2 linked regions of the Oceanicoccus sp. KOV_DT_Chl genome follow. The protein of the gene in region 2 interacts with the protein of the main gene of each other region in a pairwise test. Links are inferred from orthologs where the notes say so. Each region holds a gene or a part of one and is shown on either strand. Other genes may lie near its edges.

Region 1 (14,995 bases), on a different replicon or contig from region 2:
TACCAGCCATAATGGCCGCAGTTTCGGCATCAGTTGCTAACTGCTGATCAACGATAACTTCAGTACTCTCAACCACTACATTTTTTTCCGCACTACTATCACCCCCCAATACCAACCACAAAATCGCGATAACAAGCAGAGTGGCAGCCAAAAACCAATATTGAAGAGAATGGCCTTTACCCAGCGTTTGAATTTGAACTGGCCCGTAATTTTTAGGTGCATAGTTTGTTTTAGTAGAAACCGTCGGACGGACTTGTAAATACGCTTCGATTAAAAGATCAGTATTCAGACCCAACAATTTTCCATAAGACTTTAAATAGCCTTTACAAAAAATATCACCGTTCAAGTTAGCGTAATCGTCAGATTCAAGCGCTTCTACCTGACGCGGTAACAACCGCAATTGTTCAGCCACTTCACGAACAGTCATAGACTGAGCTTCACGAGACTTGCGCAGTGCATTCCCAGGACTATCTGCTAACAGCTCATCAATCATTGAAGCGACACCATCATTCATTGCCAAAAGCTTCCTTATACAGCAAATATTCTTTTGAGGTTGGATATAAGTTTTTCAACGCTAAAGCAAAACTCGACAGCTTATTTCGATCATCAAACTTATCGGCTAAGCGAATCCCCAGCCACAACGCTTCGGCGGGCTGTTTTTTTGCCTGCGCTTGATAGGCGTCATAATATTGTTGTGATTTTGGATAATCGCCTAACTGGTAATACACATCAGCCAGTTGATACATCAAGGCGTAATTCCGGCGCTGCATTAAATAAGCTCGATTAAAAGACTCTTCGGCCTTATTCAGTTTATTCAACTGCATATAGGCACGCCCCAAATTCACATAGGCAGCCGCACGTCTTTCATACAAGGTATCGCTAACAACGATTTCCAGTTGCTCAGTGGCTTCTTTATAACGTTTTTGAGAATATAAAAATGTGGCGTAATTATTTCTAACCCGGGAAAAATCACCATTTAACCTAATCGACTTTTTATAATTTTCTTCAGCCAACTCGAATTCGCCGGTATTTTGAAACACCAAGGCCAATGCCTCATAGACCTCAAAGGAGGTATCATCAATTTCCAGTGCATTTTTCAAATGCCGCTTGGCTGCCTGCCAATTACCTTCGCGAATATAGGTTCGCGCTAGTTGCACAGAATACTCCAGCGCTTTCACATCATCTTGCTTGTCGCCTATTCCACCCCGTTCTGTGGTCACACAAGCGGCTAAACCTAACAATGAACACAGCAGTAATAATCTAGCCAGCACTCTAATCACTTTATTATGTTGAAACCTCATTACCCATATCCCGTTATCTTTCATTAGCGAACATTTAATACCTGAGTTTGAGTATAGTTCGCTCTGTGCCGTTCGCTACGTTTCGTGCGATCAGCCACCTGACCCACCAGTTGTCCGCAAGCAGCATCAATATCATCACCGCGGGTGCTGCGAATGGTGGTAACAAAACCCGCTGCATTTAGTATTTTCCAAAAACGATCAACGGCATTTTTACTGGGACGGCGATAATCAGACAATGAAAACGGGTTAAAGGGAATCAGGTTGATCTTACAGGGGAAATCTTTCAGCAATACGGCTAATTCTTTTGCCTGCTCGACACAGTCATTAACACCGGCAATCAACGTATATTCGACGGTGGTAACGCGATGTGTATCCGACTGCTTGGACCAATAGTTTTCACAGGATGCTAATAATTTTGCGATAGGATAGCGCTTATTGATCGGTACCAGTTCATTACGCAAAGTATCGTTAGGCGCATGCAGCGAAATAGCGAGAGACACTTCTGCAACTTCAGCCAATCTATCGAGTGCAGGTACTACGCCGGAAGTACTCAGCGTCACACGACGCTTTGAAATCCCGTAACCAAAATCATCCAGCATGATATTCATCGCAGCAACGACATTGTCAAAATTCAATAGCGGCTCACCCATTCCCATCATTACCACATTGGTAACAATACGCTTATTGGTAGAGGGAAAGCCATCAAAGGATTTTATGGCCAACCAAACCTGGCCGATGATTTCAGCAGCGGTTAAATCACGCTGAAACCCTTGCTTGCCGGTTGAACAAAAACTGCAATCCAGACTGCAGCCGACCTGTGACGACACACATAAGGTACCGCGCTCGCCATCAGGAATTAATACAGTTTCTACTAAACTGCCACCAGTAACGCGAATCGCCCATTTGCGGGTACCGTCACTCGAGTCGTGCTGCGAAACAATTTCAGGGGGCCGGATTTCAGCACACTCACTTAACCGCTCCCGCAATACTTTACTGACGTTAGTCATTTGATCAAAGTCATCGACACCTTGATGATGGATCCATTTCAGTATTTGCTGGGCACGGAAAGGTTTTTCCCCCATAGACAGAAAAAATGCTTCCATCTGTTCACGCGAAAGCCCAACAGATTGGTTTTATCTGCTGGGGCTTTCGTGTTTGCATCGACTGATGCGTGCTGAACAGGGTCAGTCATCTATCATTCAACTTGAGCTTACGCCCGGTCACACTGATCGCTAGTCGCGAAGAAGTAAGCAATTTCGCGCGCTGCTGATTCTGGAGAATCAGAACCGTGAACAGCATTAGCATCAATTGATTCAGCGAAATCAGCACGGATTGTACCGGCAGCGGCTTCTTTAGGGTTGGTAGCACCCATCAGCTCGCGATTTTTGGCAATAGCATTTTCGCCTTCCAATACCTGCACTACTACCGGGCCAGAGGTCATGAACTCAATCAAAGCGGGGAAAAACGGACGACCCTTATGCTCGCCGTAAAAACCTTCAGCTTGCTCGCGGCTTAAACGCAGCATTTTTGCTGCAACGATGCTTAAGCCATTTTTTTCAAAACGGCTGTAAATCTCACCGATAACATTCTTGGCAACTGCATCGGGCTTAACAATAGAAAAAGTACGTTCAACTGACATTGGAGACTCCGTCATTTAATCTTAATCCGGCGAATACCTCACCGAAGCTTGAGAGGGTAAATTGGCGATTAGGTTCCTGCCCAATCGACGAAATTTTAGAGCCGCAAATTATACGCACATTTACGGAAAAATAGTATAAATAATACGCACTTAGGAGATATTTTTAGAGGATTCTCTGGCTGGCTGCCACACAGACAATCAGCTTGCCTGCGCCGCCTTGGCGATAGCTTGAATACGCGCCACTATCGACTTCAGACCGTTACCGCGAGTAGGGCTTAAATGCTGCTCCAGATCGAGCTGGCGAAAGTAGCCATCGACATCAAAAGCGGTAATTTCCGCTGCGGTCTTACCATCAAATGCCGCCATCACCAGCACCAACAGACCTTTGACAATAACTGCGTCGCTATCAACGGTAAAATTCAGCACACTCTGATCAACCTGAACATCTAGCCAGACGTTACTTTGACAGCCCTTGACCAATCGCTCGGGGTATGCAGAGACGCATCCATTGCCGGTAAATCCTTACCCAGATCAATAATGTATTTGTAGCGCTCTTCCCAATCGTCAAAAAAGGATAAATCTTCAAGGATTTCGTCAGTACTAACCATCGTTGCCAACCATGTTTAAACTCGCCGTATTGCCATTGTGCTGCGGGGTTCTGAGCCATAAAGGCCGCTAAAAAAACAATCCCGCTTCCAACTGGGCCTCTTCACTCATCATTTCACGACTCCAGGGTGGGTCAAACACCAACTCTACCTTTACCGCTTTGACATGAGGCACTTTACCGGTCCGGTATTCGACATCGCTGACCAATACCGGCCCCATTCCACAACCGGGGGCAGTTAAGGTCATGGTGATATTGACCTGACCGGCAGCCTGGTCAATCGCCACTTTATAGATCAGACCCAGCTCTACCAGGCTGATCGGAATTTCAGGGTCAAAAATGCTATCCAGCGCCTGCCAGACTTGCTGCTCATTGATTTGGCCGCTGCCATCATCAACAAACTCCAGCACTTCCGGCTGCTGCCCAATGGCCTCAGCATCGGTGCCATCAATCCGCAGCATATTGCCCTGCCAGGTAACGGTATAGTTACCCCTAGACTTTGGTTGATCGATATAAATTGCCCAACAGGAATAATTACCGGCTCACCGGAAGGGACGCGCCGCGCGGGACAGTCGCGCTGGGTTACTACCATCGATTGCTGCATATTGTTTTCCTGCAGCTAGGCTACGCTGAAACTCTCGCCGCAGCCGCACTCGGCCACCACATTGGGGTTATTGAATTTAATAACGCTATTCACACCTTCATTCACATAATCTATTTCGGTACCGTGCAGCAGCGCCATGGCATCGGCGGCAACCGCCAAGCCGACTTGATCATTGGGCTGTAATACCACATCCCCGTCCTCGGCAGCATCGACCAAATCCAACACATAGGCATAGCCGGTACAGCCACTCTCCTTAGTGCTTAAACGAACAATTTTTCCTTCTTTGCCAGCCAACGCGCGCTCAAAATGGCGCAAGGCGGCCTCGGTCATGCTGACCGTTTGGGCATTCGGATCAAAGCTTGCAACTGTCATATCTACTCCATCAACTGGTAACACCAAGCCCGCGACTTAGCCCAGCATTGTTTTAACTTTGTTTAAACCGGCAAATAAGGCATCAACCTCAGCCAATGTGTTATAGAGCGAAAAAGATGCCCTGGCAGTACCGGGTACTTGCATCCTCACCATCAAAGGCTCAGCACAGTGATGCCCGGTGCGGATCGCAATACCCTGCCGATCCAATAGAAAGCCTATATCTGCCGGGTGTCCTTGCGCCATCACAAAACTCAACACCCCTACTTTATTGGGGCAGTGCCTACTAACTTCAAGCCATCAACTGCCTGAGCTAATTCGGTCGCGTGCGCCAAGAGTGCCGCCTCATGGGTCTGCACTGCAGCAATATCCAGTTGCGAAAACCAGCGTACGGCCTCCCCCATACCAATCGCGCCGGCAATATTGGGGTACCTGCTTCTAACTTGTAAGGTATACATTCCAGCGAGCAGTTTGATAAGTCACCTCGGCAATCATTTCACCACCGGTTTGCCATACCGGCCAATCGGTCAATAATTCCTCACGCCCCCACAACACACCACCAGTGGGACCAAATAATTTATGCCCTGAAAATACATAGAAGTCACAGTCCAACGCCTGCACATCAACGGACTCATGAGCAACACCCTGTGCACCGTCAATCAAAACCCAGGCACCCACAGCTTTCGCTTCTGCAGTCAGTTCCTCGATCGGATTCAATGTACCTAAAGCATTCGACACATGAGGAAACGCCACCAACTTAGTATTACTGGAAAGCAGCTGACTAAATGCATCGCGATCCAATTCGCCACTGTCTTTAATCGGCGCAATTTTCAAGGTCGCTCCGGCCTTTAAACACGCTTGCTGCCACGTAACTAAATTAGCGTGGTGCTCCATTTCTGTCACCAACACTTCCTCACCTGCAGACAGCAACTGGGACAAACCGTTAGCAACGACATTTATCGATTCAGTAGTGCCCGACGTCCAGATAACTTCACAGCGATTAGCGGCATGCAAAAAATCCGCAATAATATCTCGCGCACCTTCATATAAACGCGTGGCCTCATCGGCCAACTGATGAGCCCCACGATGCACATTGGAATTGCAGGTGGTGTAATAATGTACCAGCGCATCAATCACACACTGGGGTTTCTGAGTAGTTGCAGCGTTATCCAAATACACCAAAGGCTTACCATTTAACTGGCGAGCCAAAATGGGAAACTGGGCACGAATAGCTTCAACATCAAATCCTGAAGTTGCAACTGCCACGGTATTCATATCAACACTCATCATCCAACCTTTATTTCACTTCCATTTGCGCAAAACGCTCACGCAACTGTGGCCGCAACCACTCAGCCAAAATGGTATTCGGCATTTGATCAACCAACTCATTGATAAAACCAAAGCTCAGCATAACTTGTGCCTGCGCCTTGCTAATGCCCCGCGACTGTAAATAGTACAAGGCCTTTTTATCAATCTCGGCAATCGTAGCGCCGTGCGCGCAACGCACATCATCGGCATAAATTTCCAGCTCAGGCTTGGTGTTGATTTCGGCATTACGCGACAACAACAAGTTACGATTATTCAATTCGGCCAGCGTTTTTTGCGCATCGCGATGAATATGGATACGACCGTTAAACACGGCACGAGCATGATCAGCCACAATACCGCGAACATTTTCTTCGGTAGTACAATTAGGAACTGCGTGTTCAATAGTGCTATGCAAATCAAACAACTCTTCCCCATCAAGCAAGTAAATGGCATTCATCTGCGTTTCCGCGAACTCACCACAATAATTGACATCAACATCGAGTCTTGAAAGTTTGCTACCAAACCCAACCAAAGTGCTATTGAGCTTTGCCTTGGCCGCCAAGTTAAAGTGACTACCACCAATAGATAGTGCCTCACCAGTCTGCAAGGCGAAACGGTAGTGCTCAAGCTCAGCATTTGCAGCGATGTCGTATTCAGCAAAGCCGGTATTAAAGCTTGGCGCACTGCCATCAAAATCTTCAACCACAGCAATTTTGGCGCTCTCTCCGACACGCACCAATATCCGCGTATGGGCCTCACAACCTTCGCTTAATCTGACAACTACTCGCAGCGGTTGCGCTATGTCAGCATTTGCCGCTACATCAATTAATAAACCCGAGGTCGCTAACGCATCGTTGACCAAACCAAATAAATGCCGCTGCGGCTTGGCATTGCTAAACGTTTCTGTTGCCCACAATTTATCTTCGGCAGACACCTCGGCAAAAGCTGTTATCGATAAGCCAGCGGGTAAATTGTCGGCCACCGGCGTCACCAGCTCTCCATCAACAAATATCAAATCGATACTGTTTAAACTCTCGACAGGGTCGACGCTGACTTTCGCGTGATTCGCCGCACTGGTAAATGTCGAATCAGCAATTGCCACTAACGGCGTGTATTTCCAAGCTTCGGTCCTACGCGTTGGCCATTGCGTATCTCGCAACAATTGTAGTGATGCCTGCCGCTTCGGCGCCAACCAATCATCTACCGCTTCGGCACGGCTTACTGCATTCAGTAACCACTGGCTCATGCAGACTGCTCCTGCGAATCCAGCTCTGATTCCGGCCCTTTAACCAACCAGGCATAACCCTGATCTTCTAGTTCATGAGCTAATTCAGCGCCGCCACTTTTTACTATTTTGCCGTCAGACAGCACATGCACAAAATCAGGCTTGATGTAATCCAGCAAGCGCTGATAGTGGGTAATTACAATAAAACTTCTACCTTCAGAGCGCTGACTATTAACGCCTTCAGCAACGACTTGTAAAGCATCAATATCCAAACCTGAATCTGACTCATCAAGAATACAAAGTTTGGGCTTTAATAAAATCATCTGCATGATTTCATTACGCTTTTTCTCGCCGCCGGAAAATCCTTCGTTAACGCCACGCTTTAAAAAATCCAAAGGCAAATTGACTTGGGCGCAAGCCTCTTTGGCTATTTTTAAAAATTCTCTTGAGCTTAACGACTCTTCACCGCGCGCTTGGCGCTGGGCATCCACCGCGGCTTTCATAAATTCCATATTGCTGACACCGGGAATTTCTACCGGGTATTGAAACGCTAAAAACAAACCGGCGCGAGCACGTTCTTCAGCATCCAACTCTAACAAATCGACACCATTCAAAGTGACACCACCGCCATCGACTTCGTAACCCTCACGACCGGAAATCACATAGCCCAAGGTACTTTTTCCGGCGCCATTTGGCCCCATGATCGCGTGCACTTCACCGGGCTTGATGTCCAGCGTAAGACCTTTCAAAATTTGCTTGTCTTCGACACTGGCTTGTAAATTTTTAATCGACAACATATTGTTTAATACCTTGATTTTGGTCGGATAATTTCGGTGACTATAAGTTAACCGACTGATCCTTCCAGACTAATTTCTAACAGCTTGCCCGCTTCTACGGCAAACTCCATCGGCAATTCTTTAAAGACTTCCTTACAAAAACCATTGACGATCATCGACACGGCTTTTTCTGCATTTAAGCCACGCTGCTGACAAAGAAACATCTGATCATCTGACACTTTTGACGTGGTGGCTTCATGTTCAACAATGGCGGTAGGGTTTCTGGATTCGACATAAGGAAATGTATGGGCGCCACACTGGTCACCAATTAACAGCGAATCACACTGGGTAAAATTACGCGCGCCATCGGCACGCGGTCCCATGCGGACCAAACCGCGATAGCTGTTATTACTCTTACCCGCTGAAATACCTTTGGAAATAATCGTTGAACGGGTGTTCTTACCCATATGAATCATTTTGGTACCCGTGTCGGCTTGCTGCATGCCACGAGTCAGCGCGACGGAATAAAATTCACCGACGCTGTTATCGCCGCGCAATACACAGCTAGGGTATTTCCAGGTTACTGCGGAACCAGTTTCGACTTGTGTCCAGGAGACCTTGGCATTGGTATGGCAGACGGCGCGCTTGGTCACAAAATTATAAATACCACCCTTGCCGTTCTCGTCACCGGGATACCAGTTTTGCACGGTGGAATATTTTATTTCAGCATCATCCAGAGCAATCAGTTCCACTACTGCCGCGTGCAATTGATTTTCATCGCGCTGCGGAGCAGTACACCCCTCCAGATAACTAACGTGACTACCTTCATCAGCAATAATTAAAGTGCGCTCAAATTGTCCGGTGTTTTGTTCATTAATGCGGAAGTAAGTCGACAACTCCATTGGGCAACGCACGCCTTTAGGAATATAGACAAAAGAACCATCAGTAAAGACTGCACAGTTTAACGCGGCATAATAATTATCACGTTGCGGTACCACAGAACCGAGATATTTTTTTACCAGCTCGGGGTATTCCTGCAAGGCTTCAGAGATGGGACAAAAAATCACACCGGATTCCGCCAGTTTTTCCCGGAAAGTGGTCACCACCGATACCGAATCAAACACCGCATCAACCGCCACCCCTGCCAGCATCTGCTGCTCAAGGAGTGGAATGCCTAACTTTTCATACGTGGCCAATAATTCAGGGTCGACTTCTTCTAAAGACTTGGGTTTATCCGCCATGCTTTTGGGGGCAGAATAATAAGATATCGCTTGAAAATCAATTTCCGGATAATGCACATGCGCCCACTCTGGCGTTTCCATTTCCTGCCAGATCGCAAAGCCTTTTAAGCGCCACTCCAACATCCATTCCGGTTCATTTTTCATCGCCGAAATACGCCGGATCACATCTTCGGTTAAACCGGGAGCAAAGGTTTCCGACTCTATAGCCGAAATAAACCCCGCTTCGTATTCACGTTTTAACGCCTGATTAATTTGCTCTGTCATGGTGTTAACTCTTTCTATAAATTGCTACGTAAACAACTTAGGCCGTTTGCTGTAGCTGTGTGTAAATGGTGCGGATATGGTCAATGGCCTGCGCCACATCCGTAGCGTTAGTAAAACGCCCCAATGAAAAACGTATCGAGCTATGGGCATCTTCATCACTTAAGCCCATCGCTTTTAAAACGTAAGACGGCTCCATACTGGCCGAGGTACAAGCCGAGCCGCTGGACACCGCCAATTGCCGCAGCGATAGCAATAATGTTTCACCATCAACGCCGCTAAAGCAGACATTTAGATGTCCGGGGGCTATCTGAGCGGTGTCACCGTTACGCCGCACGCCGGGTAAATCGGCAATACCCTGCCACATTTGATCGCGCAAACTGGCAATGTGAATCGCCTCATCAGCAACCACAGTAGCAGCGATTTTTGCCGCCTCGCCAATCCCTACTAATTGATGGGTCGCCAAGGTACCTGAACGCATACCGCGCTCATGACCACCACCGTGAATAAGAGGCTTAAGCTGCGGTTGCACTTCACGCCGTACATACAGTGCTCCCACCCCTTTCGGGCCATAAAACTTGTGTGCCGATAAGCTAATCAAATCTGCCTGTAAAGCCTGCGCATCCAGTAGCAACTTGCCTGCCGATTGCGCTGCATCTATATGAAATAAGACTTGCTGTTGGCGACACAGTTCACCCACTTCGGCAACTGGATTAATCACCCCTGTCTCATTATTCACATGCATCAAACTAACCAGCCGCGTATCTTCCCTAAGAGCTTCACGCACCTGCTCAACACGAATCACGCCATTACTGTCAGGATGCAACCAGGTCACCTCTACGCCGCGCTGCTGCAACCAATTAACCGGATCGATCACTGCTTTATGTTCGGTTACTGAGGTAATCACGTGACCATTAAAATCAACGGCTTCCATTACCCCTTTCAGCGCCAGGTTGTTTGACTCAGTCGCCCCGCTCGTCCAAACGACTTCGCGCGGATCACACGCTATTAGCTCAGCGACATTTCGCCGCGCCGCTTCAACTTGCTCTTCTGCCTGCCAGCCATAGATATGCGAGCGCGGGGTTGGCAAAAAAGCCATCCATCGTTAAGCAACGACTCATAGCTGCCGCCACCTGAGGATCGACAGGCGTAGTCGCGGCATAATCTAAATATATGGGCTGCTGCATGGCTATCTCTTTACTATCTTTACTCTCAATACTGGAACGCTATAAACGATTAAAGAACAGTCGCTACTGGGATAGCAGACTCGGCTTTATCACGATCCTGACGTGCAGATACTTCTTGCACCTCATGGCGATCCACCAAACTAGCCAGGCTGATACTGCTCAAAAAGGAATGTATTTGATCGCTAAGGTCACACCACAAATGATGCGTTAGACATTTTTCACCTTGCTGGCAATCACCGTCACCACCACAACCCGTGGCATCGACTGTCTCATTAACGGCATCAACAATCTGGGCGACAAAAATTTCTGCGCCACTGCGGCTCAATAAATAACCGCCGCCGGGACCACGCACACTGTTTACCAACTCACCACGCCGCAACTTAGCGAACAACTGCTCTAAATATGACAGGGAGATGCCCTGCCGCTGGGATATATCCGCCAAACTGATGGGGCCTGAATCCGTATGAATCGCCAAATCGAGCATCGCAGTAACTGCGTATCGGCCTTTTGTTGTTAAACGCATAATAGAAATTCCGGCACAATGAGAGTGGCCGCCACTATGCAATAACCTACTAATTTAGTCAAGTATATAACCTACTGTTTTAGTAGGATTTACCTTAAGAATGGAAAGCTAGACCGCAAGTGGAAGAATACTGCTATTAATAACCTTGCGAAGTGCGCGGCATTATACAGATTTGTAAAGGCCTAGCAATCCTATTCACCAGCCCAGCCAACGCCCCAAGACGATAAACATCAATATTTACCACAGTATTAATCAGCCAATTAAGATAAACAGGATTGCTGCTGTTTAATAGCATGGGATTTTAGTAGAGTTGGCGTCCAGATTATCTCGGAGGTTGCGGGTTTTGGGGCGTTGCGGACACCGCTCTACCATCCAACCAGGTAATGCTCGGTGAATTCTTCTCCATTAGAAAAGCGCTCTTAATTAATTTAATAACAGGCAAAGAATGGATAGTAAAAAAGCAAAAACGATTGTTGGAAGCACCGAGTGGTGCTCATTCCCGGAATTGGGTGTACCCGCTATCAAAGCCCGCATTGACTCCGGCGCCAAAACCTCATCCATCCACGCCTTTAACATTCATCAATTTCGTAGAGATGGAGTGCCCTGGGTCAGTTTTGAAGTTCATCCGGTACAAAACAACCGCAAAGCCGTCATCCGTTGTGAGCGCCCCATACTGGACAAACGAACCGTTAAAAGCTCCAGTGGCGTGCCGGAAACCCGCTTTGTCATTTCCTCACAACTCAAGCTAGGTGATAACGTCTGGGAAGTTGAGCTGACACTCGCCAACCGTGACTCGATGGGCTTTAGAATGCTGCTGGGGCGGGAAGCGATGAAAAAACGGTTAATTATCGATCCCGCTCGGCGCTGTATTCTGGGCGACATCAACAAACAGCAAATCGAACAATATTATGGCCAGACAGAAACCATAAAAACCGGTCTAAAAATTGGTTTGCTGGCCAGCAATGAAGAGCTTTATAGCAATCAACGTCTACTCGAAGCCGGGGAAGAACGCGGCCATGAAATGTTGTTTATTGATATCAAGCAGTGTTATATGAAATTAGATGCCGATCAGCCCGAAGCTCACTACCGGGGTGGCGCATTGCTCGACGACCTCGACTCAGTAGTGACAAGAATTCGCCCTAGCCTCACCTATTACGGCACGGCACTCGCTCGCCAATTTGAAAGCATGGGCATTTACACCACCAATAGCTCTAGCGCAGTGACTCAAGCAAGAGATAAGTTATTTTCACTCCAGCTGATGTTGAAAAGTGGCATCAACATCCCTACTACTGGTTTTGCCAATTCCCCCATGGATACCAATGACTTGATCGAAATGGTCGGCGGTGCACCGTTGATTATTAAATTGCTTGATGGCGATCAGGGTAAAGGTATGGTGGTAGCAGAAACCAAAAAGGCAGCGGAAAGTGTTATCAACGCATTTAAATCACTCAATGCCAATTTGCTAGTACAACAATTTATTAAAGAGACTAACGGCCGTGATCTGCGCTGTTTTGTCATTGATAATAAAGTAGTCGCCTCAATTGAACGCAAAGCAGTACCGGGAGAGTTTCGTCCCAAAACTAATGTGGACGGTTCAGTAAAGATAGTCAAAATAACCCCGGAAGAAAAACTGATGGCAGTAAAAGCCAGCAAAGCACTGGGCTTGCAAATCGCCGGCGTTGATATTATCCGCTCAAAAGAAGGCCCCTTGTTATTGGAGGTCAATTCATCGCCGGGGCTGGAAGCAATCGAGACGGCCACCGGTAAAGATATTGCTGGCATGATCATCGCTGCCATTGAAAAGAAATTAAAATGGAAGCGAGAGCTACCGGAAATAGCTAACGCCGAAGCCAGTGCTTAGATGCTCCAAACTAGCTAACACCCGAGTTGGCAGCTTTAGCATAAAATATCCAGTAAATAACAATCAGTATAGCGCCTAGTAGTACCGTCACATTTATCGTCATAAACAGGGCTGGCGAAACAGCCAGGGCAATATTGCGAGCGATATTAATTAACGTATGCCATAACACTGCAATCAAAATACTTTGGGTTTTGTCCCATAGCAATGTCAACCATATGGTCGCGGATAAAATACCCAGAGCAAACCCTAAAAACTGTGCCACTCCGAATTCCGGCCGCGATAGAAACATTGGCAAGTGCCAAAAAAACCATATAGGAAATAAAATTAACGACGCAACAATAGGGCCATAGCGACCACGTAAAAAAGGCAGCGCCAATCCTCGCCAGCCGGGCTCTTCACCCACACCTTGTACCAAGCCGGTCACCACAACTATTTTATACAGCCCCGCAAGGGTTAATAATTGCAAAACTCCGGTGCTAGCAAAATCTGGAAAGCTACCACTGCTAACGCCAACAATCATCGCGGCAAATCCCAGCAAAAAAAAAGGGCTAACAATAGAAAAAATCAACCAGTAACCGCCAACCCGCCATCGACCAAAACCACGTAATAATTGATAAACACCTTCGGCACCAGCATAGTGACGACATACTACCAATGCCGCCAGCATCGGCCCAAAGGCTGCCAACATTTCCAAACTATGCGGTAACTGAATACTAATGACGCCCCTTATAGATAACATCAGCGGCACAGTAAGCAGCCACGTAAAGCCATACGCCAATAATATATAGATCACAAAGGCATAAGATTTAGGCGCGAACGCTCGCTCAGTTTCAATGGCTGTCATGTTTCTATTTCCCACTACATCATTATTTTTAGCAACAAAATAAAAAGTAAGTTAGCGCCCTTCGGTCACTTCAGCCCAGTAAGTATTACCCTGCTCAAAACGTGAAGGCCAGCGCGCACCGACTCTAGGATTAAACATCAGCACCAGCGCAAAACACTCACTCAACTGGCCCTCCATACCTGGCACATTATCGAGGTGATAGCACATCTTATCCTGCTTGCGTCCGTCACCTTCTGTGCGCCATTGTCCCGTGACGCCTTGCGGGCTACTAATAGAGTTATCCCGATTAAATAATACGTCTATGACTTCAGTTTTACCGTTGATTTTAACGTCGTATCGCATGGTATTGTTGAACAAAAAAGTCCAATAGTCAGGGTGCGCATCACCTTCCAAAGGATGGGGACGATCTTCGATAAATGTCACATCCACTGTAAAGTCGTCAAAACCTTTCACTGGCGTAAGAGTATCTACCACTTTTCCAAACTGCATATTTTTCAGTACTTTCGGCCGTACGCAGTGCATCCACTCATAAGGGTGCACCGCTATACGTTGAATGGCAAAACAGAAACTGCGCTTATCGCGCATCCGCCAAATACCTTGCAGCCCGCGGTTGTTACCCGTTACCGTGCCATCTTCATTAAAATAGGCGACAAAACTATAGCTACGGTCTTCATAAGGCACGGTGAATTTCACCGTGTTATCCATATAGAGCTGCCAGAACTCAGGCGCTGAATCCCGCAGCTCACCATCAAGCCCGCCGGCCACCGTCCCCTTGTTGCTTGGCTGATCCCAATCTACTGACTCTCCCGTACGCATCACATAGGCCAGCAATGGACGCACCTTATCAACAGGTATATCAACCGCAGGCATCGCATTACCAGGTAATGTTGCGGCGGGGTTCTGAACATAGGCGGCAAATAACTCTGGCGTCCAGTCACGCTGATCATTCTTCAGCACCGCTGAATAATTGAAGCCTGATTTAGCGCCGACCTTGCGTTTAAAAAGCTGGTGTAAATTAGGTCCTGCGATATCGGCCTCACCTTGCCGTAATGTATGGCAAAAAGCGCAGTATTGCTGCCAGGTTTGCTCTCCGGCAATGGTATCCTCAGCTTTCAAACTCGCCTCCGAATAATCCTGAGCGGTAGCGGCTAGCCCTACAATCATAGAGCACAGCATAAGCACGGCTGATTTATAATGATTTCTTATAGTTATACTCATCAAACACCCAATACGTGAAATATAAAAACCACAT
Region 2 (15,014 bases):
CTGATACATTTATTCTGTTGGCCTTCACCGCACCGATACTGTATCTTATTTATGGCGAAGCCTATTTAGCAGAAAACGCCCCACCTGTATTAGGTTATATTGACATTTTCATAAGCTGGGTACTGCCAATTGTTGCCACTCTTTTATTCTGGCGCTACCGCGCAGGAACACCCGGGAAACTAATCTTCCACCTCGCCGTTGTTGACGCTAGCAGCGGTCAAAAATTGACAGCATTACAATCCCTTATCCGATACTTCGCCTATATTATTTCTGCCTTACCTTTTGGCATTGGTTTTTTTTGGGTGATCTGGGATAGAAAAAAACAAGCGTGGCATGACAAGCTAGCAAAAAGTGTTGTCATTAAAAATAACTAATCGCATACTATAAACACCAACTCTGAATTTAAAGCCTGGCAGATAATTTAGTGTGCGCTAAACTGCTTTTACCAAGCCGACTATCAAGTACATCGAGTTTACGTAACCGATAAGGAGGGTCAAAATATTAGAGCCCTGTGGATAATAATATTTACTGTCTTTTTAGTTTGGTCAGGTATCAACCCCAAAGATCAGTTCACCTGGCTTCTTGAAGTTACTCCTGCACTGATCGCTGTAATCCTGCTTGCTATAAGCTTTCAATCGTTCAAACTAACACCCATACTTTATAGCCTGGTGTTATTACACTGCATTGTGCTCATGATAGGCGGCCATTACACCTATGCCGAAGTGCCTTTTTTTGATGGTTTGTTTGGCGCCGAAAGAAACAACTACGATAAAGTCGGCCATTTTTTTCAAGGCTTTGTGCCCGCACTCGTGGCACGTGAAATATTACTCCGCCGTCAGGTAGTGAATGGCAGCATCTGGATGGGATTTATTATCATATCTATTTGTTTAGCCTTTAGTGCCTTTTACGAGCTAATTGAATGGTGGGTGGCGCTTGCCACCGGCGAAAACGCCGAAGCGTTTTTAGGCACGCAAGGTTATATTTGGGATACGCAATCGGATATGGCGATGGCATTGTTAGGCACCATCTGCTCACTGCTTATGCTATCCCGTCTTCACGATAATCAGCTTAAAAATTCACTCTCAGGTAATTAACTCCCCATAATTGCCTGAATTTTTAACGGGGAAACAAGGAAGAAAACTATGAACTGGTATCTTGAAGTATTAAAAAAATATGCACAATTCAGTGGCCGAGCTCGTCGAAAGGAGTACTGGAACTTTGTACTGTTTAACTTGATCTTTAGTATCGTACTAACTTTTATCGATGGTTTAACTGGCAGCCTAAGCCCTGAAACCGGGCTAGGCTTATTAAGCGGGCTTTATGCACTGGCAGTGCTCATACCCTCTATAGCCGTCGGTATCAGAAGGCTGCACGATACAGGTCGCAGCGGCTGGTGGATTCTAATTGCCTTAGTTCCCTTAATAGGCGCACTGATATTACTCGTCTTTATGCTGCTCGACAGCGAGGCTGATAATGAATACGGCGCTTCACCGAAACTCGCAGACTAAGCTATTTCTGCTGTAGCTTTGGGGGGCAAGGCTTAATTACCCCCCTTGACTTTTATCAGGGGCTTCAAGCAAGGTTTACCATGCAACATCACGACATTGAAATATTTCAATTCAATAATCAGCACTACGAACTTAGGACTCGCAGTGACTTTCACACAGTCTTTGTCAGCGTCTATCAGAATGATCAATTAATCGGTCAGGAGTATTCTTTAGTTTACCCTCACGGCGTCGGCGTTCTACAAAACGTTGATCCTCTAACGCTGTTGAAGCAATATACCAAAGAGCAATTTATTCTATCTCAACACAGCTAACGGGTAATATTTCCAGCCGATTGCCAACCATCCGCATTAGATTCTACTTGTAAAGAACACATAGTTATATAAACCCCCTTCAATACAATTTTCTAATCATTCGGAAAGTAACTGCTAACGTTATAATTAAATTCTCCAAGTCGCTATTAAGGTGTCAGATTGTCTATTTTCTGGTTCTATCAACGTCTGGGCTTTTGCAGCGTTCTTCTCTCGCTGTTGGTACTAAACGGTTGCATCGGAATACCAAAATCTACATTTTCATTCCAGCACATTGCAGATTTTCAAACTGACGCTGGCATGAAAAGTCCAAAACAAGCCCTTGCCGAGAATGAACATTACACTCCACTGTTACTAAACCCGGGTACTATCGCGTATTTTGATAGCTATATTAACCACTCCCAACCGGCAGAATTTAGGGCGCGAATGCTCCATCAAGTATTACTTAGCCCTGCCTTCCTTGGCATTGAATACTTTGCTACTGACACCCTCACTGCTGAACACGTGCTTCAACAAAAAAGTGCTAACTGCCTTGGCTTTGCCAATGCCTATATCGCACTCGCCAGGCATTATGGATTAAAAGCCCACTTTCAAATAGTAGAAAAATATCCGCAGTGGGACCGAAACGGTGCGATGGTATCAATGAACATTCATGTTAATTCTGTTATCGATTTATCTACCAATAAACGTCTTGTGGTTGAAATCAATAGCAGCCGGTTACAAGGAACTATTCAAGCAACAACCATTGGCGACAAGCAAGCTGCCGGTTTATTTTATAACAACCTGGCTATGTCAGCCCTAGCTAATGGCGAACACTATAAAGCCTATCGACTGTTAACTAAGGCAATTGCACTATTTCCGCAAAAAGCCAGCTTTTGGTCTAACTTAGGCGCGACCTATAAAGCCAACCAGCAATTAATTGAAGCCGAAAAAAGCTATTTAACGGCTATAGCCATTGATCCGTTCGCCTATGCGGCAATCAATAATCTAGCCACACTGTATGACCAGCAGGGTCAGACGGATAATGCCGAGATTTTCTTAACCAGGTTAGGAAAACTCCGCCAAAAAAATCCTTATTATTTTTATTCTTTGGCTAAGGAGGCAGAACTGTCGAGCGACTATTTACTAGCGAAAAAGTTAGTACTAAAAGCCATAAATCTAAAGGCTGATGAACCCTTATTTGAGGATTTTTTAGCGAGAATTTTACTTCAAGAAGATCTATTAGCCATTAATTAATACTACGCCTATCATCACTGGTGTACTCTATTGATTGCTATTGGTAAATTATTTATATTCAATGAATAATGTCAATAGTTGTTGAGCATCAAGCCATGTGTATGCTGCTATAAAAACTACTTAGGCGGAAACTCCGCTAGCATTTCTTTAGCGAGCTCATTCGCTATATGATTGCGTTTAGCCTGGGATAGTTCTTTAGGTAATCTACCCTCGGCAATACCACGCCAAATAATTTTATTATCAGCAGTGGCTAGAATATCAATCACCACGGTGCCCTCTTTATAAGTACGAGGCTCATTATTACCGCTACTATAGCCCACAGCAACTGCAGTTCCCATGGTGCCGGTCGACACGGCACCATGCATCCCTCTATCATAATAATCATTAAATTGACTATTCGAATATCGCTCTTGTTTTGAAATATGGTAATTAATTAAAAAGTCACTTTTACCTTCATTCAATAGGCGGTAACCTTTAGCAATTAACTCACGATCAATATAAGTTCGGACACGTTTGTCTGAAGCATTATAACTCCGATACTCGGCCTCTTTGGAGCTATACACATCATCATACCAACGGTAGGTTTTTAGCAAAGAATAATCTCTATCCAACAAATAATCATAATTCAATTCTGGACCATTAGCACAAGCAGCAATCAACATGACTAAAAAAACAGTTTTCAAAATTTGCAACATACTTACAACACCCCTGTCATTTATGTGCAGGCAAACTAACACGGTAATAACCGGTTAACAACTCTAAGCAATATTGCCCGTCACTTTTATTAATTGACAGCTTTATTAATAGCAGCCATCCGCTGATAGCAAATTTTAATGAGTATTAATTGCCCCACTATAACCGGCACACAAGTCCATAATAAAAACTCCCAACCCCAATAATTTAATACCACACCCGAACTTAAGGCCGCTATCGCTTGCATCGAAAATACTGCGGTATCATTAACTGCTTGCGCTTTATATTGTTGCTCCGGCTTATGCGTTTGCGGTAGTAAACTGGTAGCAGACACAAATAAGAAATTCCAACCTATGCCTAAAAATATCAATGCAATCCAATAATTTAACACTCCTACACCTGACAAACCAACAACTACCATAATTGCATAGCAACCCAACCCCATCACCATCATGGTAGCTATACCGAAACGATTTATTAACAAGGGTAGCACCAGCGAAGGTAAAAACATGGCGCTGACATGTGACTGAATAACCCATTTAGTATCACTCAGGCTGTGGCCATTGTGATCATGCATGCTGACAGGGGTCGCTGTCATGACGAAACTCATTAACAAAAAGCCCACACCTGCGCCGGTCAATGCCACTACAAATAATGGGTGTGAAAAAAGCTGTGGCAGCGTAGCGGATGCAACAGGCTGCGCAGTCGATGTTGGGGCCGACGGCTGCCGATAATTCAACAATATTGCAGCAGCAATAACAAAACACAAAGATAATAGACCAAAAGAGCCAACAAAATTTACTGCCGCTAAACTTTGACCGCGAACCATTACTTCAGGGCCAAGAAACGCAGCGACAACACCAGCTAGCATAATCATTGATGCTGCTGTGGGTTTTTGTTGATTTGGCACGCTTTCCATAGCCGCGAAGCGAATCTGTTGAATCGCCGCCAAACTACAACCTATAAGAATAACCGCAGTACAAAACAGCACGAAACTCCGCCATTGCAAAGCCAACACTATTAACCCGCAACTTGCTGCCATTAACATTAGCGCAGCAATAAACACCCGCTGTCTCCCGAAGTGCTGCATCATACTCACCACGGGATACACGGCTAACGCTGTACCGATTACCATAACCGCAATTGGTAAAGTTGCCCATTCTGGCGTAGGCGCCAATTGACCACCAATAATGGCACCAATAAAAATAAGCGCGGGGCTAATACTCATAGCCAACGCCTGCACCAATGTCAGCAATAGAACATTGCGGTTGAAATAGGCACTAGTAGATTTTTCCATCATCAACACCAATCCATAGACCATTAGCATGTTTGCCAGCATCAAGAAATTTACTGCTAGCAAAATAGCGTTAATGTATCGATGTTTATCTTAAGTTGATAGTGTAATAACAGAGATTTAATAGGAGAGACCCCAGCAGCAGAAATGCTACTGGATAAAGAATGGCTAGACGCCTAAATGCTTACTTCCAATTACCACCTTGAAAACTGCAACCCACTTCCAGAGAGTCAGCTTCACCGCTGTAATAAATTAGCGTGTACTCTTCCATCACACATGTACCAATGACCTTATCGGTCACACAACTTGCATCAGTATAATTAGCGTCAGCATTAGAGCCTTCATCACCAAATTCTTCACAACGCCCAGCATCAACAGGACTAGCACAGACATTAAATGGACCCGCAAACATATTTTCTTGCACAAAATTACAACTGCCGGCATAGGCACCCAATGGGGTCACTAATAGCAACGTAGCTAAAGAGGCTATCGCTTTTCTCGACGTGATGGTGTTCTTCATTATAGACCTACTACATTTTATCCAGTATTGACGAGCCGCCACGTATTGCTTCCCACGCCACGCGAACTTTGAAATATCTTATTATCAATGCCGGCAAAAATAACCGCATTAACAGTAAAGATATGGTAAAGAGTGTTAAGGACATTTATTCCTGTGTAGGCTGATCATATACTGAGCGCAAACATCTAAAAGCAGAATCGGCACTATGGCAGACTTACCATCAGACACCCCAAGCCCTGACGACCACTCAACCGTACAGTTCGCCGTGAAACAGTTATTGGACGGCAAACTCTCTCGGCGAGGCTTTGGCAAGGCGCTTATGGCACTGGGTTTGTCAGGTACTGCCGCGCAATCAATGGCGAAAATGGTCGCTGATGACAAATCAGATTCAGAACAGCTGCCGCGTGCTGGCAAGATAGTAGAAGGCACCGGCGCGGATGTGTTAGTTGAAACTTTACTGGCCGCTGATGTTGAATATATTTTTGCTACCACAGCTACCGGCATGAGTGCATTATTCGATGCCCTGGCGTTGCGTCCGCAAATTAAATTCGTACTCGCCCTGCAGGAAGGGCAGGCCGCCGCTATGGCTCACGGTTATGAGCTGGCCAGCGGTAAAACAGCAGCACTTTTTCTACCGGGTGTTGCTGTACCCAATGCCATGAACAACCTCTATAACGCTTGGAAAGACCGCTCTGCGATCGCGGTATTTTCAGATGCTCAAGCCACCGACTATCGCGGCCGCAATCAATTTCAGCAAATGGATGACTGGATTGAACCGATGAAACAGTTTACCAAGTGGGCTTGGGAGATACACCATATTGAACGTGTTAGTGAATTTACTCGTCGCGCATTAAAAATGGCAAACACACCACCCGGCGGTCCGGTCCATATCCGCTACCCGCGTAATGTACTGGATAACGGTGGCCAAAAACAAACAGTCTACCCGCAAAGTCTTTTCCGGGTTGATGTTAATCTGCAACCCAAACCCGAACTGATTAATGCCGCAGCAAAATTACTGGTTAATGCCAAGCGCCCCTACATTAATGTCGGCCACGAAGTCACTCGCGCTCATGCAGTAGATGAGATTATTGAACTAGCTGAAATGCTCGGCGCTCCTGTTAGTCAAGGGTACTCCGTTTATGGTGACTTCCCATTTAACCACCCATTATTCGCAGGTTTTTATGGACCTGGTGCACCACGCGGATTATTTGGCTCAGATGTCTTTTTAAATTTGGGTAGCGAAATGCCAAGCTGGGGGATTATCGCTCCACCACCGCCAGCAAAAGCCCATATTATTCACGCCCGGCTGGAGTACAGTGACATCGGTAATATTTCACCAACGGATATTGCTATTGCCGGTGGCATTAAAGAAACGATTATTGCACTTAAAAGTGCCATTAAAACCATGATTAGCGAACAGGCTTTAGCAAAAATAAGCGCGCCTCGCTTACAAGCACTACAACAAAAGTTTGAAAAATTAAAGCGCAAGCAAAAAGAACAGGCTGAAGCCGACTGGAATAGTTCACCAATGAGCTGGGATCGTGTCGGTTACGAACTGGAGCAACAGTTGGAAAAAGATGCCATCATCGTTTCGGAACTCAATAATCGCACACCCTTAGAGTGGTTAAATTTTTACAGCGATAAAAAAGCCGGCAAGAGAAAACGGCTTATCGGCCAAACTACCGGCTTTGCTTTGGGCTGGGGCGTGGGTGCTGCACTGGGTGTTAAAGTCGCTCAACCTGACCGACAAGTGGTTTGCTTATTGGGTGATGGCGGATTCTTGTTTGGTCAAAGTGAAACACTCTGGATGGCCGCTCGTCACCAAATACCTATTACCATTGTCATTTTTGATAACGAGGCCTATGACGGTGAACGCGAACGCATCTACGCATTTTCGCCGTTGGCTAAAGATAAAGCACGCCGTCATTTATGGAAAGACATCAGTTGCTATCTGGGCGACCCGCCGGTGGATTTTGTTAAATTATCGGAATCATTCGGCGTCGCCGCTGAACGCGCCAGCAAGCCCGAACAGATGACCGCAGCACTGAAACGCGCCGCTATAGCCAATCGAGGTGGCAAAGCCTATTTAATCGACGCCAAAATCATGCAACAAGGAAAAGGCGCCAACGATAACTGGCACCCGGATATTGATATTGCGGCACTGCGAGATAAAAAAGTGTGATCCCTCAAACAATTTCATATTATTGGCTAATTGTCTTCGTCACCGCACTGCCCTTTTGCGCAGTGGCCAATGACCTGGATGTCTTTGATGACTACGATTGTTTTTCCTGTCACACGTTAACAGAGGCTGGCGTTGGTCCCAGCTTTTTGGCTATAGCGCAACGTTACGGTGGAAAAGATCAGCAACACTATCTAAGTGATAAAATTATTAACGGTGGCAGCGGTGTGTGGGGCAATGAAATGATGATCGCTCACCCTACGCTATCAAAGCCACAGGCACGAGAGTTAGTCGATATTATTTTGTCTACACAACCCTGACTTTAATACAATTAATCAATAATTTTCGGAATTTTTGCTCAATGATCTTTCAAAATGCTTTAAGCCAGCAACTTTACGACTTAACTGCCGCCCCTCTGCAATTAACACTAAACGCAGACTATCAAGACTTAAACACAATCAACACTTTACAGGGTGAAAAGATAGGATCAGTTTTTGTTTTCAGCGGTTTACGAATTGCTAAAATGGTCATCGCTGAGTTTATTACTGGCCCTGGCATGGTGGCATCGCTTGTGGTAATCAAACCCGAATACCACTATGACGTGCCACGTTTCGGCAGTGACTTCAGCTTAATGGGAGACAAGCTGCATCTTGATATGGATTTTTTTCCTCATCGCGACTTAGCCACAGCGCCTGACTATTATCAGCAATACTATCAACCACTCAGTGAACATTACCTGCAGGCTATGCAGCAATTTCATCTCACGCCGCCACAGGGCTTATGGTTACGTAATTATATTTCACCGCTATTTTTTATGACTGACGCCGAGCCAGCCAAGCAACTAGAGCTAGAACAACAAGCACTAAGCTACATGCAACAATGGCTGATTATTTGGGCAAACAATATCGGTCCGGTCGATTCCTCCAGTCTGGCGCAAATTCAATTACGCGCGCAGCATTTCGAGCAACTCTCAATGCAACACAACCCGGTCCTGGGCATGTTTGGGAAAATATTGGGAGAGGAGTTGGCCCACCGGGTTATTAAGAGTTTGTATTAATTTCTGCCCAATGAAGTCGATAATTAACAAAGCTTTACATAGTCTTGCACATCATTACGGGATCAAAGATTATATTAGGGCACTAGAGTTCAGTTGCTTAATATCAGTAGCCATATCCGGAGACTAAGGATGCAGTTTCGAAACACGCTTGCCACTTTGCTGCCAAGCACTATGTTTTCCAGCACCGTGCTGACCGCACTGTTGTTCAGCGCTTTTAGCTATGCTGGTGCCCATGGTGGTGCCGCAATGTCCAAAGTAGAGGAACTGCCCGCGCGCAATGGCAACTGGTCTGCAGCCGAAACCGCGAAGGGCCGCGAACAATTGATCCGCGCTTTTGATGCCGGCTGGGTAAGAGTGTTAGCCAGCGGCAAAGATCAAGCCATTCTAGAGTCTGAGCCCAGCAACCAACCCGGTGCAGCCAAGCAATACATTGTGCGCATGGCCGACTGTCTACCCCAACCTGAAATCGCCCATTGGCCAGAAAAACCTGTAGGCATGTTCAAAGATATTCTGGACAGCGGCGTGATTCGTCAACTCACTCAGGGAGTACCGGAAACCCCAGCTAATACCGCATGGTATTTTTCCAGCATCAGCCAAAAATACCAACAGGCGGTACTGGATGAAATTAGCAATCACTACAACGTCAAACTGCAACTTGAATCTGTAGTACTGCCTCCGGGCCGGCTGCCAGCAACGTCGGTATTAACTGCGAATAAAGTCGATTTTGTTTCCCAATTGAATGCCACAGGTGGAAATACCCAGGGTTTACGCCGCCGCATTTCACGTCGCTTCGGCTGTACCATGACCGCTTCCAGCCAATATATTCATATTCCGGAAAAGTCTCCTTTGGTTAAAGAGATAAAACATTTTAGCGATTTAGTATCGCGCCCGAATGTACGCATTTGTGCTGGTCCCTTAACTACCCAGACGGCCCGCGCATTTATGCCCAAGCACACCATCAAAACCAAATACGTTAATGATTTAACTGTTTGTGAGAAAGCGGTTGCCAAAGGACAAGTTGATATCATTATTAACCCACTCAATGATTTAGCCATCGGTGGCATCAAAGGGTATATTGCGGTACCAACAATGATTGTTGCAGGAACCCCCTTATGGGTGGCCAAAGAAGGGATCACCTGCGATGACGATGGCAACCCGAGAACGGAGGATGAGTGCCACGAAGTAGATGCACCCTGATCCGTTTTTATACTATGATCGTATTACTAGTAGTAAATTTTGTAATCGAACCAATACATTCACTCCACACAACAATAAGGTGAGACCTCTTATGAAAATATTCTCGAAAAGCTTGACGCTAGCCGCAGCCATCGCCCTATCCAGCAGCGCTTTTGCCGGGCTACACAGCGAAGATGACGGTGCTCCAAAGGGCAAGGCCGGTGATGGTAGCTGTACCTATATGCTGCAAAACAACATGATGGATTCTCAAGTAAAAACTTGTGAGCAACCCGCTAATGCAGCTGGCTGTAAAGTATTAGGCAGCATTGACGACAACAGCGACTCTAAGCACGCCAAAGGTGATTGCTCTATGGAAGGTGCCAAAGGCTCCTGTGACACTGGCGAAGTAAAGTGGGTTTACTATGATGGTGACTGGGAATCAATGGAAACTGGCTGCGGCTTTCAGGGCGGCGACTGGACTGACTATTAATTTTTCTAATCCAGCAATAAAAAAGGGCTTAATAGCCCTTTTTTATTGCCTATGATTTAATGCTTTACCAAAATACTCTTTCGATAAACCAATAAGCTCCAATTAAAGCAACCCCTATTGAGGCGGGTATCGTGACCTGTTGCCGGTACCAGGGTTTATTACCAAACCAAAAACCCACAATAAGAAAGCACAGGGCAATCACTGTCAGCTGCCCCAACTCAACACCGATATTAAACGCAATCAAACCGGTAACAAAACTTTGGCTAGAGAGACCAATCTCGGTTAATACACCAGCAAAACCCAGACCATGCAGCAGACCAAAAGCAAATACCAACAGCGGTCGCCAACGGCTTAACTTAGCGGCAAAAATATTCTCCACACACACATAAACGATCGATGCCGCAATTAATGGCTCCACTATCGCCGGCGATAAGGTCACGATACCTAACATACCCAGTGCCAGCGTCACCGTATGCGCGAGAGTAAAACTACTCACCTGCCACAATAGTGGCCGCCACTGGGTGGACAGTAAAAACAAACCCACCACAAATAAAATATGATCCAAACCTTTGGGTAAAATATGGGTAAAGCCCACTAACAGATAATTGTTAAAAATATCAAAGCTGCTTTGCTGAACCATCTCTGATTGCGCTGCCGCACTACCACCCGACACTAATATTCCAGAGACATTAATCTTTTTACTGGCTTGGCCATTTTGCAAATAGGCAGTATAAATATCGGCTTGCTGCTTGGTGCTAACCCGTAAGGCTGCCGACGGCAAGCGCTCACCCCACCTCCAACTGAGCGTTTGCGCCGTTAGCGGTAACTGCCCTGCCATGTTAATAACCGAATCACGCGCCAATTCGACATCACCCACGGCGGGTATATTGCTAGAGATAATATCCAATACCACTGGTAACTCGTCAGCACGCAGTTGAGTATCCTGTAGCAAGCGCGGAGAAAAAATTTGCAATTCTTCAGCTAACTGCTCAGCCGATAACTTTCGTAACCTGTCATAGAATTCGGCATTTTCAGATTGTGACGTATCGCTATGCTGCGGCCCGATATCTGCAATTAATGCCTCCAAATTAACGATTAACTGTATCTGGATTTCGCCATTTTGTGCGATATTAACATCGATGATAGCAGGCCGAATTTCATGACTATGAAGGGCGTTACTCAGTAGTAGAAGTATCGTCAGGAAAACAATTTGTAAGCTTTTAAAATAATTCATAATGTCTAATAAATGTTATAGTTGATTTAATTTCAGTCAGGGCTAGCGTGCTTATTATGAGCAATAACAAATTATATATACAGCTATTATCACTCATTGGATTAATCCTTCACTGCATTACCGGTTACAGTCATGAATTTTGGCTACAGCCGCTCAACTTCCAGTTACAAGAGCGCTCATTGATTGAAGCGAACTTACGCGTAGGGCAACACTTTAAAGGCGAACCACTGCGCTATTTCAAAACTAATTTTGAGACGTTTGAACTAACCATGGCTAATAAAACGGTAGAGATCGAATCCCGATTTGGACAATTACCCGCACTTAGCCAACTCCCCTTAGGTGAAGGTTTACATATAGCATCCTATATTTCTAACAACTCTACTGTGGTCTACCCAAGCCCGGAAAAATTCACTGGGTTTTTAACCGAGTCAGGACTTGACTGGGTACTGACGGAACATCAGCAACGCGGACTGCCCGCCAGCGGTTTTACTGAAGCCTACAAACGCTATGTCAAAAGTTTAATCGCGGTCGGTAACGGCGACGGGCAAGATCAAATATTAGGTCTGGATTTTGAATGGGTGGTAAATGACAATCCCTATCAGCTGTCAGCCAAGCAGGACAATATTAGCCTGCAACTGTTATGGCAAGGCAAACCTTTTACCAATAAAAAAGCACTGATATTTAACCGAATTGGTGACAAGGTATTGGAAGCCCAATTAATCACCGATGATCAAGGTAAAATTGTAATCCCAGTGCTGCAAGGTGGTGAATTTATGGTGAGCGCAGTCCATATGGTGAGGCCTTCTCCTGAACTTAGCGCATCAACTGAAGCGGTATGGCAAAGTTTATGGACGTCAACCAGTTTTGCCGTTGATAAATCAAAGTAATACCTCATGAAAAATTGAAATGCTTCTCAGTTTTCCCTATTAGCAAACCCATACGCTATCGCTACAGCTATTTCAGCCGATCACAAAATCGGATGCGACCCCCAAGTTGCAAAAAAACGCGCTCTTTCCCTGCTACTTTTTTGCAACCGTAAGCTTGTAGCCTTTTACAAAATAGCTGGCCGAAACCACAATCGGCAGGCAGTATAATATCCCAATCAATATTTTCGGCACTATGGTCATTTCATCATACTGACCATGAAAAGTGAATCTTGCAATGATAGCCAGCACTGCTGTACCCAATATAAAAATGCCGATTGATTGTAGAATTAATTTAAACAAATTAATTACTCCTAAATAGGTGTATCAATAGCCAAACGATACAAGCTCTTAGCGCACTTATTATTTACTATCCAAAATCTACTTGATTTAATTGCACCAAGGCGGAAAATTACACTAAAAAACAGAACTCTGGCGTCACTTCTTTTTCCGCATCACCCCAAAACCATCACCCGTCACCGGTTTTAAATTTCCTGTACCAGCTTTATTTTTCTTCGCCGATTTAGCCTTGGCCTTAGCATCTGCCTTAGAGACCTTTTTCTTTTTGGCACCTACTGACTTACCGGAATTTTTCAATTTTTTAGGACCGGTATAATTCGCTTTTAAATCCTTAACCACTCTGTGCTCGAATCGAATACCTAAATAACGCTCGATGCTAGACATTTGATTCCATTCATTGCTATCGATAATGGTAATAGCTTTGCCTTCCTGCCCTGCGCGCCCGGTTCTTCCGACGCGGTGGATATGATCGTCCCCGGACTGGGCAATATTAAAATTGATAACCAAATCCACATCATCAATATCCAGACCACGGGCAGCGAGATCGGTTGCCACCAGCACATCAATACTGCCCTGACGGAATTGATTCATAATTTGCTTGCGGTCGTTTTGCGAAATCTCGCCGTGAATAAAATTTACTTTCAGTTTATTATATTTCAACACATGACTTAATTGCTGACAGTGCTGGCGGGTATTGCAAAACACAAATACCTTGCGGGCCTGCTCTTCGGCAATTAAGGCCGTAACCAATTTCTCTTTATGCTTGATCGAATCGGCTAATACTAATTGCTGCTGAATATTCAGATGCTGTTGACGAGGCGAACCAACCTCAATAGATAGGGGTTGATTAAAGGTTTTAAGAATTTGCCCCAGGCCCTTGTGGCTCAAGGTCGCTGAAAACAATAAATTTTGGCGCTGTTTGTTACAACAATCGGCTATGGCATTCATGGCAATGGCAAAACCCATATCCAGCATGCGGTCTGCTTCATCCAGCACCAACACTTCAAGATCGCGAAAATCGGTAGTACCTTTTTCAATATGATCGACCAGTCGCCCGGGGGTAGCAATAATCACTTCCGGGTTTTTTCGTAACGTGGCTACCTGATGTTTGAAGGCCTCACCACCCATGATCAAACCACACTTAATAGGGGTAAACGCGGCCAATTGCTCAAAGTTCTTTTTGGTTTGCAGCGCCAGCTCTCTAGTCGGCAATAAGATCAGTGCTCTGGTGGCACTGTTAGGGGCGGCATGGTTCAACAGCCGGTCGATCAACGGCAGTAAAAAAGCAGCGGTTTTACCGCTACCGGTTGCAGCTGAAACCATCAAATCTTTACCCGCCAAAGCCCCCGGGATAGATTCTGCCTGCACCGGTGTGGCCTCGGTAAAGCCGAGTTTATCCAGTGCTTTTAATAATTTGGGGTGCAGGGAAAGATCGTGTAGCAAGGGCAAGGGCGTATTCCTGAAACAGATGATAATACTGGTGGGGAAGTATTACAGATTCAGCGCCACTTTTGGGGATAAATATCGTAGCAAACGGAGACATTGGGGTGCGGGGGAGTCAGGGATAAAACCTCCACCGGGCGTTTACACTCAACGGAGGAATCTAAACATTGATCCTGAAGTATAGATGCCCTAGCTTTTAGCCGCAGCCAGCCAGTGCCGCCAACCGCCATAGGAGCTGATATTACTGGCCCCCACCAAACCCGAGGCATCGGCAATAAAGCCACTCAACCAACGACCATCCGCCAGCTCCACTTTACCAATCCCCAACGGAGCCGGAATACCGGCCACGAAGGAGCCAAAATTTTCTATTGGTAATGACCAGACCTCTACTTCGATCGCCACACCATCATCTTCATCACGCATCATCGCTGGCCGCTTACCATCCGCGAGGGCGTACAATAAGTAATTGGAAGCACTATGGGTTTTAGCCATAAGCGTGGCCCCGCGCTCACTCAGCTGCCAATTCAATGGCTGCCCCTCAAGATGCGCGCCACAAACAACCACCTCCACTGTTGATTCTATGGCAGCCTGTTTTGCTATGGCTGGCTGAGGTAAAGGGTGACTCCCCGTCGCCATGGGTAGACCACAAGCCT

What was found.
Region 1: the proteins of UNITIG_RS14380 (region 2) and rlmN interact in binary tests that used the Escherichia coli proteins (3 or more experiments, as listed by UniProt). The link is inferred for Oceanicoccus sp. KOV_DT_Chl from one-to-one orthologs.

The regions. Positions count from the first base shown.
Region 1 is NZ_FQLF01000001.1:373,283-388,277, reverse strand. What follows is about bases 365-3,147. They hold rlmN (23S rRNA (adenine(2503)-C(2))-methyltransferase RlmN), read right to left. Parts: upstream 2,405-3,147; coding sequence 1,325-2,404; downstream 365-1,324. Other genes in these bases: ndk (nucleoside-diphosphate kinase), read right to left, coding at 2,512-2,940; pilW (type IV pilus biogenesis/stability protein PilW), read right to left, coding at 507-1,301; UNITIG_RS01765 (RodZ domain-containing protein), read right to left, coding at 365-514. Outside these bases: more of UNITIG_RS01765, read right to left, coding at 1-364; UNITIG_RS01735 (iron-sulfur cluster assembly accessory protein), read right to left, coding at 4,164-4,520; Fe-S cluster assembly protein SufD, read right to left, coding at 5,815-7,071; Fe-S cluster assembly ATPase SufC, read right to left, coding at 7,068-7,847; Fe-S cluster assembly protein SufB, read right to left, coding at 7,895-9,331; UNITIG_RS01710 (aminotransferase class V-fold PLP-dependent enzyme), read right to left, coding at 9,369-10,418; UNITIG_RS25385 (hypothetical protein), read right to left, coding at 10,366-10,515; Fe-S cluster assembly transcriptional regulator IscR, read right to left, coding at 10,565-11,038; rimK (30S ribosomal protein S6--L-glutamate ligase), read left to right, coding at 11,964-12,899; UNITIG_RS01695 (CPBP family intramembrane glutamic endopeptidase), read right to left, coding at 12,910-13,743; UNITIG_RS01690 (cytochrome c family protein), read right to left, coding at 13,795-14,907.
Region 2 is NZ_FQLF01000002.1:2,254,649-2,269,662, reverse strand. The notes cover bases 12,213-15,014. They hold UNITIG_RS14380 (DEAD/DEAH box helicase), read right to left. Parts: upstream 14,368-15,014; coding sequence 13,057-14,367; downstream 12,213-13,056. Other genes in these bases: atzF (allophanate hydrolase), read right to left, coding at 14,551-15,014; UNITIG_RS14385 (hypothetical protein), read right to left, coding at 12,715-12,921; UNITIG_RS14390 (DUF4198 domain-containing protein), read left to right, coding at 12,213-12,582. In the rest of the region: UNITIG_RS14460 (RDD family protein), read left to right, coding at 1-374; UNITIG_RS14455 (DUF2238 domain-containing protein), read left to right, coding at 501-1,094; UNITIG_RS14450 (DUF805 domain-containing protein), read left to right, coding at 1,143-1,508; UNITIG_RS14445 (hypothetical protein), read left to right, coding at 1,589-1,819; UNITIG_RS14440 (tetratricopeptide repeat protein), read left to right, coding at 2,117-3,052; UNITIG_RS14435 (DUF4136 domain-containing protein), read right to left, coding at 3,169-3,747; UNITIG_RS14430 (MFS transporter), read right to left, coding at 3,837-5,084; UNITIG_RS14425 (hypothetical protein), read right to left, coding at 5,224-5,559; UNITIG_RS14420 (thiamine pyrophosphate-binding protein), read left to right, coding at 5,765-7,741; UNITIG_RS14415 (c-type cytochrome), read left to right, coding at 7,738-8,058; UNITIG_RS14410 (hypothetical protein), read left to right, coding at 8,100-8,795; UNITIG_RS14405 (hypothetical protein), read left to right, coding at 8,925-9,992; UNITIG_RS14400 (hypothetical protein), read left to right, coding at 10,084-10,461; UNITIG_RS14395 (HupE/UreJ family protein), read right to left, coding at 10,526-11,695; more of UNITIG_RS14390, read left to right, coding at 11,752-12,212. UniProt on the Escherichia coli protein: DEAD-box RNA helicase involved in the assembly of the 50S ribosomal subunit at low temperature. Exhibits RNA-stimulated ATP hydrolysis and RNA unwinding activity. Acts before DeaD.